DNA from 2 places in the Sutcliffiella cohnii genome. Region 1 is predicted to be linked to the other one. Evidence: predicted binding sites of a transcription regulator. Region 1 holds the regulator's gene; the other holds the start of a gene.
The links. Region 1 encodes LexA, which represses DNA repair genes until DNA is damaged. Its sites were predicted from a motif close to CGAACATATGTTCG; they were not measured.

Region 1 (7,718 bases):
TGTTTAATGAAATTTTTTATTTTGCTCATCCTTTAATTTTTGAGGGGTTACATCATTTCCGTTTGGATCGACGATTGTTACTGATTTCAATGTATCTACCATAGAAGATCGAAACGTTTTTACATATTCCGCTCTTAATTCTTTTTGTTCTTTAGCCTCTTCTTCTGTTAAACCTTCTGATTTTGCTTTTTTTGCAAGTAGATTAATTCTTTTCATTTTATCTTGTGAAAGCATATTAAAACTCCTTTTATCTTTTACGTAATAGTTTAAATAATTTTCCTTTTTGTTTTGGGTTTATTAAATGTCTCTAACCCCAGTTAACAGTTCTTAATTTGCTACTTTTCCATCTTACTAGAGCTCACTTTTGTTAGCAAGAGTACTATCTTCTTTCTGCAACATGTACTCTTTATATCTTCTATTAACCGTTGCTTTAGATATATCGAATCCAAGCCCTCTAAGAGTAGCGGCGATTTCATGGAAAGTTAATTTGTTATGACGTAATCGCACTATTTCTTCTACAGGAACTTCTTTTCTTTCTCTCCCTGGACTTAAATGATTATTTTTTAAGTTTTTCAGCGGATTATATCCTTCTTCTACTGCTTTTTTCATTCCTCTTTTTATTTTTAAATTATGTAGTTTTCTTTGGTATTCTTCTACAATAGAAACAATTTGCAAAACCATTGAATCTGATTCTGATAAAGTTAATTTACCGTTGTCGATTATAGAATAAATAAGTACATTATGTTTTTTTAGTAAATGGAAAAAAGCTATTTTGGCATTTCCCCTCCCAATTCTCGTTTCATCTTGTACTAACAGTACATCAAATGGGTCGGTAGCTAACAAATCCATTAGATTATATATTCCCTCTCTCTCTAAGCTATAACCACTAGCTTGTTCCTCAATGACAGATATTACTTCTATATTGTTGTTTTGAGCTAATAACTTTAACTCCTCTTTCTGTCTAGCAAGAGAAGTTTCTTGTGTTTCCTTATTTGTGCTTACTCTACAGTAAATAACGCCTTTCATCTTATCACCATTTCAAATAAATTTATTATTATTCTATCATGCAAACATATATTCTGCTATTTTTCGAACTTATGTTTGTATACTATAGGTAATTATGCTATAATATTCTTAATAATACATATAGAGGTGCGGGGAAATGAAACTATCTAAAAGACAAGAAGATATTTTAAATTTCATTAAGCAAGAAGTACAAGCAAAAGGCTATCCACCTTCTGTACGTGAAATTGGAGAAGCTGTTGGGTTAGCATCCAGTTCAACTGTTCACGGTCACCTAGCTAGACTCGAAAGTAAAGGATACATTAGAAGAGATCCAACAAAACCGAGAGCAATTGAAGTGATTAGTTTAGATGACAAGCAAATTCCTAAAGTAAATGCAGTGAATGTTCCGATTGTCGGTAAAGTAACTGCTGGTCAACCAATAACAGCAATTGAAAATATCGATGAATATTTTCCACTACCTGATCGATATGTTGCTCCTGACGAGCATGTATTTATGTTGGAAGTTATGGGAGACAGTATGATTGAAGCTGGAATTTTGGATGGAGACTTAGTTATTGTTCGTCAACAACAATCAGCTAATAATGGAGATATTGTTGTAGCGATGACAGAAGACGACGAAGCAACTGTGAAACGATTCTTTAAAGAAAAGGATTATATTCGATTACAACCAGAGAACTCCTCTCTAGAGCCTATTATAGTGCGAAATGTATCCATTCTAGGTAAAGTTATTGGCGTTTATCGAAATATACATTAAAAAAAAGGGTTCAAAAAGTCATAGCAATCGACTTTTTGAACCCTCTTAAGTGACTAAAACAATTAGTTTTTATCACTGTCTTTTTTTTGACAAACTCATATTTTATTTACATAGATATTGCTTTATTAGCTAATTCGACATCATTTTGTAGTAGCTAATACAAACTAAAAAGTCAGCAGGATATTCACCCCACTGATTTTCATACTTCATTATAGTTCTACTTTAAAAGACTTCTCTTCACCAATTTCATTTCCGCTACCATCAGTTGGAGCAGGAATCTTTACTTCTACCCATTCTAATTCTTCGACGTTTCCAGTCTCTAATAAGAAGAATAACGACCCTTGCTTCGTTTCACTCTTTTCAAATTCACTATCGATTATAACACTCAATTTTTCACTAGGTGAGACTTCTTCTCCATTACTCGTTGTTATTTTTATATCACCTGCTTGAATAACAACATCTTGTTCAGAGGAATTCACTACTTCCATATCTATTTGCACATATTCAATATAATCTTCACCAACAAATTCTTTAAAATCGTCATAAAGTTCCCCGCTTAATGTTGCTACTTGTGGGATGTGAAAGGATAACGGTCCAACCTCAACATTACCTACTTTATAGTTGCGAGCAACAAGTGTAAATTTACCACCTTCTGTATCCATTACATCACCAGGCTTAGATTGCCATTGTTGTTCTTCTTCATCAGCTACTTGTTGATCTTGCTTTTGCTGTTCATCTTCTGTGTTCGCCACATCTGCATTATCGTTAGAACATGCCGTAATAAGTAAACTTAAAAATAATGCAATTGACAATGTTTTGATAATTTTCATTATAGTTGTCCCCCTTATTTATATGATTGATTATACTGCATTCGACAAACTTGGTAAAGAAACTTACCTACTTTTTCAATACACAAAATAGAAACCCCTCAACACCATAGGTATCAAGAGGTTAAACTAATTAATATTGAGTTAAATATTGGTCACGTTCCCATGGGTGAACTTGACTTCTAAACATATCCCATTCAATCTCTTTAGCTTCAATAAAGTGCTCCAATAAATGATCACCTAATGCTGATTGAATAACATCATTTTCTTTTAATAATTCAAGAGCTTGCGCTAATGTTGCCGGTAAATCTACAATACCTTCTGCCAAACGCTCTTCTTTGTTCATTACATAAATGTTACGATCTACTGGCGCAGGTGGAGTTAAACTATTTTTGATACCATCTAGTCCTGCCTTTAATAGAACAGCCATTGCTAAATATGGATTAGCCGCTGGGTCTACACTACGCACTTCCACACGTGTACTTATGCCACGAGATGCAGGAATACGAACTAAAGGACTACGATTTTGCGCTGACCACGCTACATAACAAGGAGCCTCGTAACCTGGCACTAAACGTTTATATGAGTTTACCGTTGGGTTTGTAACAGCTGTAAAATGCGGCGCATGCTTGATGATTCCAGCAATAAATTGTTTTGCCGTTTCACTAAGTTGTTGTTCCGCTTTTTCATCAAAGAACGCATTTACTCCATTTTTAAATAAAGATACGTTACAGTGCATTCCAGATCCATTCACCCCAAATAGAGGTTTTGGCATAAACGTTGCATGTAAACCGTGTTTACGCGCAATTGTTTTTACAACAAGTTTAAACGTTTGAATTTCGTCACAAGCTGTAAGAGCATCAGCATATTTAAAATCAATTTCATGTTGTCCTGGTGCTACTTCATGATGAGATGCTTCAATTTCAAAGCCCATTTCCTCTAGTTCTAATACGATATCACGTCTACAGTTTTCCCCTAAGTCTGTTGGAGCTAAGTCAAAGTAACCGCCTTTATCATTTAATTCTAAAGTTGGTTCTCCTTTTTCATCTAACTTAAATAAGAAGAATTCCGGTTCTGGTCCAAGATTAAAATCTGTGAATCCTAAATCTTCCATTTCTTTCAAAATACGCTTTAAGTTCGTTCTAGGATCACCTTCAAATGGCGTACCGTCTGCTTTATGAACGTCACAGATGAATCTCGCAACCTTCCCTTTTTCCGATGTCCAAGGGAATACTACAAATGTATTTAGGTCAGGGAATAAATACATATCAGACTCTTCAATACGTACAAATCCTTCGATAGAAGACCCATCAAACATCATTTTATTATCTAACGCTTTTTCTAATTGACTTACAGGGATTTCCACATTTTTAATTGTGCCTAAAATATCTGTAAATTGAAGACGAATATATTTTACATTTTCCTCCTGTACGATGCGCACAATATCTTCTTTCACGTATTTTGCCATTTTTATTTCCTCCCTAATTTTTTCTCTCAGATTTAATCTTGGTGTTTTATATAAATTTTTAAGCTAACTAATTAATGGAAAAATCGAGACATGTCGCCTTGGTTTAAACTAGTTTTATTGAATCTACCAGCTTGTAACATTTCGGCTCGAAGTACTTTTCGTAACTCCTCATTCGATAAATCTCGTTTTTCTTTTGTTTTCATTTTTTCTTTAACGGTCATGATCGCCGCTTGTTCTTTTAGTTGCATAATTTGTTTAATTCCAGCAATGTTTATTTTTTGCTCTAGTAAACTTTTAATCTCTAACAAACGATCCACATCATTAAATGAAAATAATCTTCTGTTTCCTTCTGATCTTTCAGGTGTAATTAGTCCATGTTCTTCATAATATCGGATTTGTCGAGCTGATAGTTCAGTTAATTTCATTACAATACTCATCGGGAACAACGGCATCGATCTTCTCATCTGATCACTCATTACAAACCCTCCAATAAATTATTCTTTAAGATATATTTATCTTAAACGATGTTAGATTAACTGTCAACTAAATGTTAGGTTTTCTAACATCGTTTTTATTAAATAGTAAAATAATATTTTTCCATAACAAAAAGACAGTCTATTGACTGTCTTTTGTTAAATCTTTATTAAGTTTTTTGTTAGTAAGGAGTCTATTGCCGTACAAACAGCAATCTTTACATGGGAATACGTTAAGCCACCTTGAACATAGGCAACGTATGGAGGTCTAATCGGACCGTCTGCCGTTAATTCAATGCTTGCCCCTTGGACGAATGTGCCGGCAGCCATTATAACGTCATCCTCGTATCCAGGCATATAGTTTGGATATGGAGTTACGTGAGAATTAATCGGGGACGCAAATTGGATTGCTTGGCAAAATGCTACCATTTTATCTCGGTCATCAAATTGTACAGATTGTATTAAATCGGTCCTTTTACTATCCCAGCTTGGAAATGTATTCATACCTAACTCCTCTAAAAATGCCGCGGTAAATACCGCTCCTTTTAAAGCTTGTGCAACAACATGAGGCGCAAGGAAAAAGCCTTGATACATTTCTTGTAAAGAATATAGAGAGGCACCAGCTTCTGCACCAATCCCTGGTGAAGTCATTCTGTATGAGCATGCTTCTACTAGTTCTTGTTTCCCTACAATGTAACCTCCTGTTTTCGCCAATCCTCCACCTGGATTTTTGATTAATGAACCAGCCATTAAATCAGCACCAACATGACAAGGTTCCTTAAATTCAATAAATTCACCATAGCAATTATCGACAAAAACGATAACATCTGATTTAATTTCCTTAACAAAGTTTATCATTTCTTCAATTTCTTCAATCGTATACGACGGTCGGGTAGCATAACCTTTGGAACGCTGTATCCCAATCATTTTTGTTTTCGGTGTAATTGCGTTACTGACAGCTTCCCAATCAATACTTTTATTATTTTTCAATTCAATCGCTTTATAATTAATATGGAAATCTTTCAAAGAACCTACTCCAGAACCACGTATACCTACAATTTCTTCTAACGTGTCATAAGGCTTTCCTGTAATATATAACAATTCATCCCCAGGTCGCAAAATACCAAATAGAGCAATGGAAATGGCATGTGTTCCAGAAATTATTTGAGGACGAACTAGTGCACTTTCTCCACCCAAAACATCCGCATATACTTTTTCTAATGCATCTCGCCCCATATCATCGTAACCGTAGCCAGTAGTTGGCATAAAGTGGGCATCGCTAATTCTATGTTGCTGGAAACTTTGAAGAACACGAAATTGGTTCGATTCACTAACTTGATCTGCTTCTTTTAAAACATCTTGAATCTTTCTTTCAATTTTTTGTACAATCGGTTTTAACGTTTCCCCATGTTGCAAATTTTCTAACATATGTTTCTCCTTTAATGTTTCTATAGTTTTTCTATTGTCTCTGAAAGTCGAGAATCCTTAAAATAGAACCCTTTACATTCATAAGCTTCTTTTACTTCATTAAACGTCGTTTTTTCAAGTATCGTTTCTTTTTTTAGTGCTGCTAATAACTTCCCTGAGTCAGATGGTAAAGAAATATTATATGGTTCCATTTTCTGTTTCATTACTTCTTCAATCTTCCTAACTAACAGGAGTTGATCTTCTTTATTTAGAGCACTAATTACTATACTCTCTTCATTAGTAGAAGGAATAAATGAATCCGGCATTCTATCCTTTTTATTATAAACAGTTAACGATGGTACATCCTTAACGCCAAGCTCATTTAATAAGGAATGTACTGTTTTTTGATGATTCATATAATCCGGGTCCGAACTATCTACAACATGTAGAATAAAATCAGCTTCCACCACTTCCTCTAATGTCGAGCGAAACGCAGCCACTAATGAAGTAGGTAAATCTTGTATAAACCCTACTGTATCGGTAAGTAATGCTTGATATCCATTGGAGAGTGTTAACTGTCTAGTCGTAGGATCCAGTGTAGCAAATAAAAGGTTTTCTTCAAATGTATTGGCTTCTGTCAATCGATTAAAAATGGTGGACTTACCAGCATTCGTATAACCAACGAGCGCAATTTGGTACACTTGATTCCTTTTTCGTCTTTCGCGGTATTGTCCACGATGCTTTACGATATTTTGCAATTGCCTTTTAATATCATCAATTCTTCTATTAATGTGACGGCGATCCGATTCTAATTTGGTTTCACCAGGTCCTCTCGTACCGATCCCACCACCTAGTCGTGATAGTTCAATCCCTTTCCCACCTAACCTTGGTAGTAAATATTGCAATTGGGCGAGTTCAACTTGTAGCTTCCCTTCCTTAGAACGTGCTCTTTGTGCGAAAATGTCTAATATAAGTTGAGTTCGATCAATAACACGAGCATTCAACATAGAAGATAAATTTCGGTTTTGACTTGGAGAAAGCTCATCGTTGACGATTATCACGTCAAACTCTAACTCTTCTTCCAATGTAATTAATTCTTCTACTTTCCCTTTCCCTATGTAAGTGGCGGAGTGTACTTTATCTCGCTTCTGTGTTACTACCATGACAACTTCACCATTTGCAGTCTTCGTCAAGGAAGAGAGTTCCTCCATAGAATATTGAAAATGCTCATCATCTATATATGGTAACTGACAACCGAGTAATAAAACTCTTTCTTTATCATTAATATGTATATCGTTCAATCGGTAAACTCCTTTACTTTTACGTTTTTAGTCAATACGTACATCATATCAAAAAAAGTAAATAAAGTACTACTTTCTTCATATCATTTTTTCCATTTACCAAACTTTTTATTGAAGATTCATTTTATAAACAGAAGTATAACATTAATACATTAAAGTGCTAAAAATGTATTGATTTATTTGATAAACCACTATAAAATCAGTTATGTTTATATTTTTTATTGAATGATTAAACGGAGTGGTTATTTTGACATGGGAAGTATTTAATGTTATTGGTACGATTGCATTTGCGATAAGTGGGGCAATTGTAGCAATGGAAGAAGAGTACGATATATTAGGTGTATATATATTAGGAATCGTAACAGCGTTCGGTGGCGGAGTAGTTCGTAATTTGTTAATAGGAGTCCCTGTTTCTGCAATATGGGAGCAAGGTGTATTATTCCAACTTGCTTTATTTGTCAT
Region 2 (7,718 bases), 1.6 Mb from region 1:
GGTTTGTTTCATGAACACTTCATTCGCTAAATACTTAAATAAATCTTCTAGAGATTGAAGATGGTCAATTTGAAAAGAGTCTAATTCCATTTCTGTTTCAGAAAGACTTTGCGTTAATAGTCCTATTGCCATAACCCAACCTTCTGAAATTTTATAAATAAATTCGATTAACTCTTCCGAAAGGTCTAAACCAAAAATATCTTGTATTAATACTTCCACTTCTTCTTTTGAAAACACTAAATCGGTTTCATTCAGTTCGAGCATTTCATTTTTAACCTTCATTGGCGTAATAACTTCCCACGTCGGTTTCGTCCTAGTAATAAACACAATATGTAGGTTGTTTGGTATATGCTGAAGTAGCCAACTAAACCATGTTTCAATGTCTTGGTTAGATTGGACGTATTGAAAATCATCTATTACTAAAACGATTGATTCGTTTAGCTCTGACAACTCGTTAATAAAGAAAGAACTAATATTCCTAACTTCTTCTTCCCGTAAGTATCGATCCATCGTTTGTAAGTACGTTAACATTTTATCGCCGAATTCAGGTACTTTTTGTTTAATTGCATGTACAATATAACGGATAAACGGAATAACTTCATCATCATAAGTTGAGACAGTGTACCAGCAAGTTTCATATTCGAAAAAAGGGACAAATGATGAAATGACTGTACTCTTCCCATAACCAGGACCTGCGTGAACAATCGTTGCTTTATAATTAGTAATCGCTTTCATTTTTCTCGTTATTTTTGCCCTTCTTAACACTAGGTGATTTTGAAATATTGGTGGGGATATTTTCGTTAATAGAATTGGATCGAGCGAGGACATATTGGGACCTCCTATTTTTTCTGAATACTCTTTATATTATATTTTACCATAAAGTTGAGCTAGTTTTTAAAAAGAGGACAACTTTTTCACGTTGTCCTCTCCTCTCTTATACTTCTAATAAAAGCGCTGCTCCCATGCCTCCGCCAACGCATAAAGAAGCAATCCCTTTTTGAAGTCTACTTCTTCTTAACTCATGAATAAGACTCACTACTATTCTAGTACCTGTGCACCCTACTGGATGACCTAGGCTAATCCCACTTCCATTAACATTCACCTGGTGTCGATTTAATTGAAGCTCTTTCTCGACCGCTATGTACTGTGCCGCAAAAGCTTCATTAATTTCGAATAGGTCTACATCTTCTAGCTCCCACTCTATTTTCGATAATGCACTTTTAATCGCTGGAACTGGACCAATCCCCATCAACGTCGGTTCTACACCGGAAACATGAAAACTACGAATTGTAGCTAATGGTGTTATTCCTTTTTCCTTCGCAACTTCTTCTGCCATTAGGACTACAGCTGCTGCACCATCATTTAAACTAGATGCATTACCAGCCGTAACGGTACCATCATCTCGGAAGGCCGGTCGTAAACTACTTAATTTATCTATGTTTAATGAAGATTTAGGTCCTTCGTCTACAGAAATAACTTTCTCTCCCCTTCTTTCTTTTAATACAAGTGGAACGATTTCACTCTCAAATATTCCACTCTCTATTGCAGCACTAGCACGTTGATGACTTAATAACGCTAGTTCATCTTGTTCTTCTCTCGTAATCTCATATTTATCTGCTACTCTCTCTGCTGTTTCCCCCATCATAATATGATGTATCGGGTCTTCAAGCACTTCCCAAACAGAATCATATATTTGTGAATGTTGTAATCTGCTACCCCAACGTTGATTTTTTAATAGGTATGGGCTAGAACTCATCGCTTCGACTCCTCCAGCAATAACAACGTCAGACATACCCGTTTGAATTTGCAAGGCTCCTGAAATAATAGCTTGTAGCCCTGATGCACATTGTCGTTGAATCGTATAACCTGTTACTTCTGGTGGTAAACCTGCTAGAAGTGCTGCTGTTCTTGCTGTATTAGGTTCATCTGTTCGTTGTATACATTGTCCTAATATCACTTCATTCACATCAGCTTTACTTACATTACTATCTTTTAACACAGCTTGAATTACAGGTACTATTAAATCTGTTGGTTTTAAATTTTTGAAAGCGCCTCCAAAAGTTCCAATCGGACTGCGGCGTGCTGCCGCAATGACTACATTTCTCAACATATACCCCTCCGTTAAGCAGTATTTATAGGTTATAGACTACTCAATTCCTCCCAATGGCCAATAACGCATATTCACTTTCCCAACGATATCATCCATTTTCACAAAACCAAAGTGTCTACTGTCATAACTACCTAATCTATTATCCCCAATAACAAACAGATGACCTTTCGGTACTACTTCTTCCCCAGTTAAATCTTTTAATGTAAAGTTACCAGTGAGATTGTTACGAATCATATTATCTTTTTGTTCCTTTATAAAGTTTTCATTAATTGCTTTATCATTTATATATAATACATCGTTTAAATATTCTATTTTTTCCCCTGGTAAACCAATGACTCTTTTGACGTAATGATCTGAGTTTTCTCCTTGCTTAAATACAACAATATCGAACCGCTTCGGCTCTTGTACATGATAAACAAACGTGTTGACTACTAATAAATTTCCTTCTTCTAATGTTGGCTTCATCGAATGTCCCTCGACTACATAATTCGAAAAGAAGCATATTCTTAATAAAATTAAGAAGAAAAAAGATAAAAAAACTACTCTCCATTTGGTTATTTTGAAACGATTTTTGTTTTTCAACCGTCTTTCCTCCAAAATAGATTGTTTATTTATCCATATCGTAACATCTTCCCTAATAGTCTGACTACTTCTTTTTTCCTATTCGTCTCCAATTTTTATAGAATTTTGTAATTTTTTCTCTACAATTTTTCCTATGTACCATAATACAAACATTATAGTTAACGTAATCGCAGTTTTTATCGGTTCTCTAATAAATGAAACGATATCGTACCCTATGTAGCTTATCGTAAAGATCATAACCATTTTCCCTGCAACGAGGGCTAGAAAGAATGTATGATATTTCATTTTTGATAACCCCGCAACTACGTTAATTAAAAATGATGGCGTGAAAGGAAAGCAGAAGAGTAAAAAAATAGGTCCAAAACCGTGTCTTTCAATCCAACTCATCGTACTTTTCACTTTTTCTTTTTCCAAAAACTTCTTTACCCAAGGTCGATTTCTTAATTTTTTTACAATTAAGAAGACGATACTTGCCCCTACAACTGTACCTGTCCAAGAAATAAGAAATCCGTACCACAGTCCAAATGCAGCAGCATTGGCCATTACAATTACAATTAACGGTAAAAAGGGTAAAAAGGCTTCTAACACTACTAGAAAAAAGCCTGGAAGCGGTCCAAACGATTTATATTCATGCAATACATCTAATATATTTTCTAAGGTGAGCAATTCTTTTAATGTCTCTATTATTTCCATTATGTAACTCCTACTTTTTATAATAATCTCATTATTTATTTATTTTACACCTTTTTATAGACAGAATAAAACGGAAAAGACTAATTCGATATATAGAATTAGCCTTCTTACATTTTGGGTATCTACATTAGCTCGTATTTTTATAGAGTAATTTGTTTATGTCTGTAATTTTGTTCTTTCCTGTGTTTTAAAGTCAAGATGATACAGTTCTACTCGTTCTGTTTGTTTGCTTATACATGCGATAGCTTCATGTATGTCTGTAATCATTGTCATTCCATAAATATGCTCCTGCTCTAAAACAATTGGATACATCGCTCCGTCCAATGAACCATAATAAATGCCATTACTGCCTTGATCCGTTACTAAAAAGTAAAAGCCTTCACTATCTTCTGTCCACAGTAAACCAGGGTTTACAGTAGCCCAGTGAAAATCTCCCTCTATTTCGTTACCGACTGAAATATCAAACTCACTCGTTAAGCAAGCTAATTCTGTATACCGAAAATGATATATCCATACTCTAGATATTGGCACACCTTTATTATCCTTCTCGTACCCGACAAACCCTAATTTTTCTCCGTCTGGAGACCAAGTAGTCGAAGTAAAGAATCCATTACTATTCGTAAGTTTCCGTATTTCTTTCGTTTCTAATTCCAGTATGAATACGTCTACAACAGTTGTTGGTTGTGAAAATGCACAGGCAGAAAAAGCAATAAAACTTCCATCAGGTGACCAAACAACACTGTGATAGTTTCGGCATTCTCTTACTATAGGTGTTAATTCATTTGTTTTGACATTTAGTAAAACAAGCTCTTCTGCCACTTTAGGATTAGTACCAATAGTAGAGAAAACTAGCATCTCTCCACAAGGAGACCAAACTGGATTTCTTACTCCACTTTCACAATGCGTTAATTGTTTCGCTTCTCCCCTATTAACATCTTTTACATATATTTGGGGCAATTTTGTTCGGTCTGATACGAAAACAAGCTTGTCCTCATCTGGCGACCAACGTGGTGATACTGTTTGATTCTCTCCATCCGTAAAAGGCATTATCCCATGAATTAAGTCTCCAATAAATATGTTAGAAACATAATCATTCTTTTCTTCCGATATCGTTGTTTGCACGTAGGCAAACTTTCTGTTTCTTTTATTCCACTGTGGATCCATTACTAATTTCTCTCCACCTTGAAATCCTCGTTTTTCTTTGCTCATACGTTGTACTCCTTTAGACCCGTTAATAGAGTTTTACTTTTCCAATACCCTTTATTTAAGCATACAAAGTTAATTAATATTATAAAAGCAAAAATAAATTGCATAAAGGGTTGTTTATCGTATAAAATAATATCGAACACACGTTCTTTCTCTAAGGAGGGTTTTATATGACGAGACTTTCATCAAAACAAATTAGTTTGTTTGAACAAGCTATTTATCTTCCATTAATTTTAATCGTGTTAGAAAAAGATTTAAAACATATTGAATCTAGTCCATTAAAATTAAAAGAACCTTATACGCTATTTTTAGAAGACGTCATGAAGAAAGTACAAATCCAATTACGCGACGTTAAACAGACGATGAAAAAGGAAAACTTACGTTTACAAAAATTAAAACAAGACGACTCTTTTACGCTTTACGCCTTTTTATTTGATGGGTACGAGGAACACCATAATTATTTTAACCCACGCATTCGTAATAAAGTAAATGAGTTATTAACCTATTTTTTTCTGCAAAAAGATAAAAATCAGCATGCTAATGATAAATTGGAACCGAATTAGACTGTTCCGTTTTTAATGATATATGCAATTCATTTTGACTATTTATACTAGCGTAAAATACATCATGAACGTTAGCTATTTTTTCTTGTAATAGTTTTTGGCGTAACCACGCTTCATTCAGCCCTTGGTATTCAAGGGCATCTACATACAAATTTCCTTCCAAAATAACAGGGATTTCAATTCCAGACTCCGGAACGTTCGTTAATACGTGTTCCGTACGAACATGCTCTTTTGGTGAGATGAGCTTTACCGATAACTCACCATTAGATTCAATAAACGCTAATTGAACATCCGCAACATGAAATACATCTTTTTGGCGTAACATTTGCAGTACATTATCAATTGAATAATTGATCTTCTTCATGTTTTCTACTAAAAATTTCCCATTATGAACGACAAGTGTCGGTTCAAATGTTAACAGTCTTCCAATTGTACGATTTCTAATTTTCCAACGAACAATTATCTTTTGTAAAATAGCTATAGAAATAATGGCTCCAATAGTATGTACATGATTGATATTCGGATCTGCGATATCTGCACCAACGACCGAACCTAGAGTTAACACTACGAGAAAATCAAAAATTGGTAGCTCACCTATAGATCTTTTCCCCATATATATGCCTACAAGCAGCATAAGCGGCAAAATTGTAAAAATCCGAAAATTAAATCAGTAAAAAGTTCCAACGTATGAGACCTCCTTTCCTTATAGGTTTTTTCAAGGTGAAGGACTTCATTCGTTGGAACCGTAAAAACTTCCATTAATTCATTATTTTTTCTTTATACGTTGTGCTGAACTTGTATAGAAGAAGAATGGCCTCTCTGCAACATTAATCAATTGTTGCTTTTGTCTTAATTTAAATCGTAAATGAGAAGTTCTTAAAATTTGAGTTTTAAATGATTTTAATGACATTGGTATTTGTAGTGTTTTATTATTAGATAAATAGGCAATAGTATCGCCGTATTCATTAGCTTTTGAATCAATAATATGGTCAGGACAAATCCACATGCACTCCATCTTTCGTGGTGACATCGTTGGGAAAAAGAACAGTTCCTCCGCTAAGTTAATAACAATAGGTTGCTTGTGAGTAATTCCAGTTATAACTTTCGTCGATTCTTGACTGCCTTGTAAGCTTGTACCTGAATACCAACAGTTTTGATTGATAATATACTTCGGGTGCTGCTCCACTAAATACTCTCCGTCTGTTTCTATCACTCTCGAAATCCATACTTTATTTACTTTTTCCGGTACGATAGCGATAGTGTTTTGATTAATTAAATATTCTTTCTTCACACTAATCTTCCTTTCACTATTTTTTAAACAATACCAATAAAGTAAAATTTAATACAAATCAAGAAAATAATACCATATTACTACATCTTTTTGCACATTATTTTATAAAATTACAAATTATAATTATAGTTCGACAAAACAATTGATTGTGGATGCATCCAAAACGGGTAAGGATTCTTGCTGACATTTGCACTCGGTTAAATATTTTCTAAAAATTTAAAATATTATTGATTTTATTTAGCGAACTCCATATAATATAAAAAAGGCCTCGAGGTGAAAGACTCATGAAAAATGAAAAGTCTTATACGGAGTTAATGAAGTCGAAAGCCCAAGAGAAACGAGTGTCACGGGAAAGTTTTATGGTAAATATGTATGTTCAGATGGTAATTGACGAGGCAATTTTCTTATTTCAGAAGCAACGGTTTTTAGAAAAAATTGACGCTGCTATCGATGCGAATAACAAAGTATTATTTCAATCTTTAAGTGCTGAATATCAGGCGTTTGTTCACCAGTGGGAAAAATAGTAAAAAAGAAGCCTAATTTGGCTTCTTTTTCATTTGATTAAATCTGATGTGGAGGGTGAACCGTGAGTGGAACGGAGCGGAAGACACTTGACTCCTCGAAAATGCTATCGCATTTTCTTCGTGCGATGTAATGCTGCCGAAGCCTTCCTTGTCCTGCGGGATGTAGAGGGAAGGTCGAGACCCCACAGGCGCAGCCGAGGAGGCTCGAATCCACGAAAAGCGGAAGCGCATCAATCTGGCCCGTACAAACTGGAGCAGTCCGGTAGGAGATAAAGGAAACACAACGAAACGTTAGTTGAGTTGATGTTGACTTATCGTACGGACGGACTGGGAAGTTTGATAGGGCCAATGCGCTGGAGCTAGACATCTCCCCGCGGCGACGCACAGGACGTGCTAGTGTCGACCTTTCGACAGGACGTCGCGGTACGGTCGACCAAGCAAGTGTCTGCAGCGAAGTGAAACGGACTAACTTAAAGCCAATCTAGAAAGTGAAAACCATTATACTGTTCAAGAATGAACCTACTTGTACAAAATTTCACTTGCATGGGTGTCCCCCCTGAAAATAGCATACATATAAGTTAGTTCATTCTATAATGTTCGACTAGAGAGCCAACAGATTGTTAGTTTGTTTCTTCCGTATAGTTCTGAATAAAATGGATACGATCTACCATTGGTGGATGTGTGTATCGAAAGATTTTTATTAACGTTGGTGGGTTAACCTCGCTCAGACCAGCTTTCGTTATTTCTTG

Region 2: BC6307_RS04120 (YhjD family protein) is a predicted target of LexA. The motif match lies at 4,728-4,741, and genes of this name have one in related genera.

What each region holds. Positions count from the first base shown of each region.
Region 1 covers NZ_CP018866.1:2,449,025-2,456,742, forward strand. Annotated here, with positions in the region: gene BC6307_RS12180 (DUF896 domain-containing protein) at 4-234, opposite strand; gene BC6307_RS12185 (YneB family resolvase-like protein) at 352-1,026, opposite strand; gene lexA (transcriptional repressor LexA) at 1,163-1,780, shown strand; gene BC6307_RS12195 (hypothetical protein) at 1,990-2,610, opposite strand; gene glnA (type I glutamate--ammonia ligase) at 2,741-4,075, opposite strand; gene BC6307_RS12205 (MerR family transcriptional regulator) at 4,147-4,551, opposite strand; gene BC6307_RS12210 (methionine gamma-lyase family protein) at 4,708-5,976, opposite strand; gene hflX (GTPase HflX) at 5,997-7,241, opposite strand; gene BC6307_RS12220 (trimeric intracellular cation channel family protein) at 7,504-7,718, shown strand, end outside.
Region 2 covers NZ_CP018866.1:850,967-858,684, reverse strand. Annotated here, with positions in the region: gene BC6307_RS04145 (AfsR/SARP family transcriptional regulator) at 1-828, opposite strand, end outside; gene BC6307_RS04140 (thiolase family protein) at 935-2,107, opposite strand; gene lepB (signal peptidase I) at 2,147-2,692, opposite strand; gene BC6307_RS04130 (TVP38/TMEM64 family protein) at 2,771-3,385, opposite strand; gene BC6307_RS04125 (PD40 domain-containing protein) at 3,542-4,594, opposite strand; gene BC6307_RS04120 (YhjD family protein) at 4,762-5,154, shown strand; gene BC6307_RS04115 (DUF421 domain-containing protein) at 5,129-5,767, opposite strand; gene BC6307_RS04110 (competence protein ComK) at 5,921-6,445, opposite strand; gene BC6307_RS04105 (IDEAL domain-containing protein) at 6,730-6,969, shown strand; gene BC6307_RS04100 (M48 family metallopeptidase) at 7,590-7,718, opposite strand, start outside.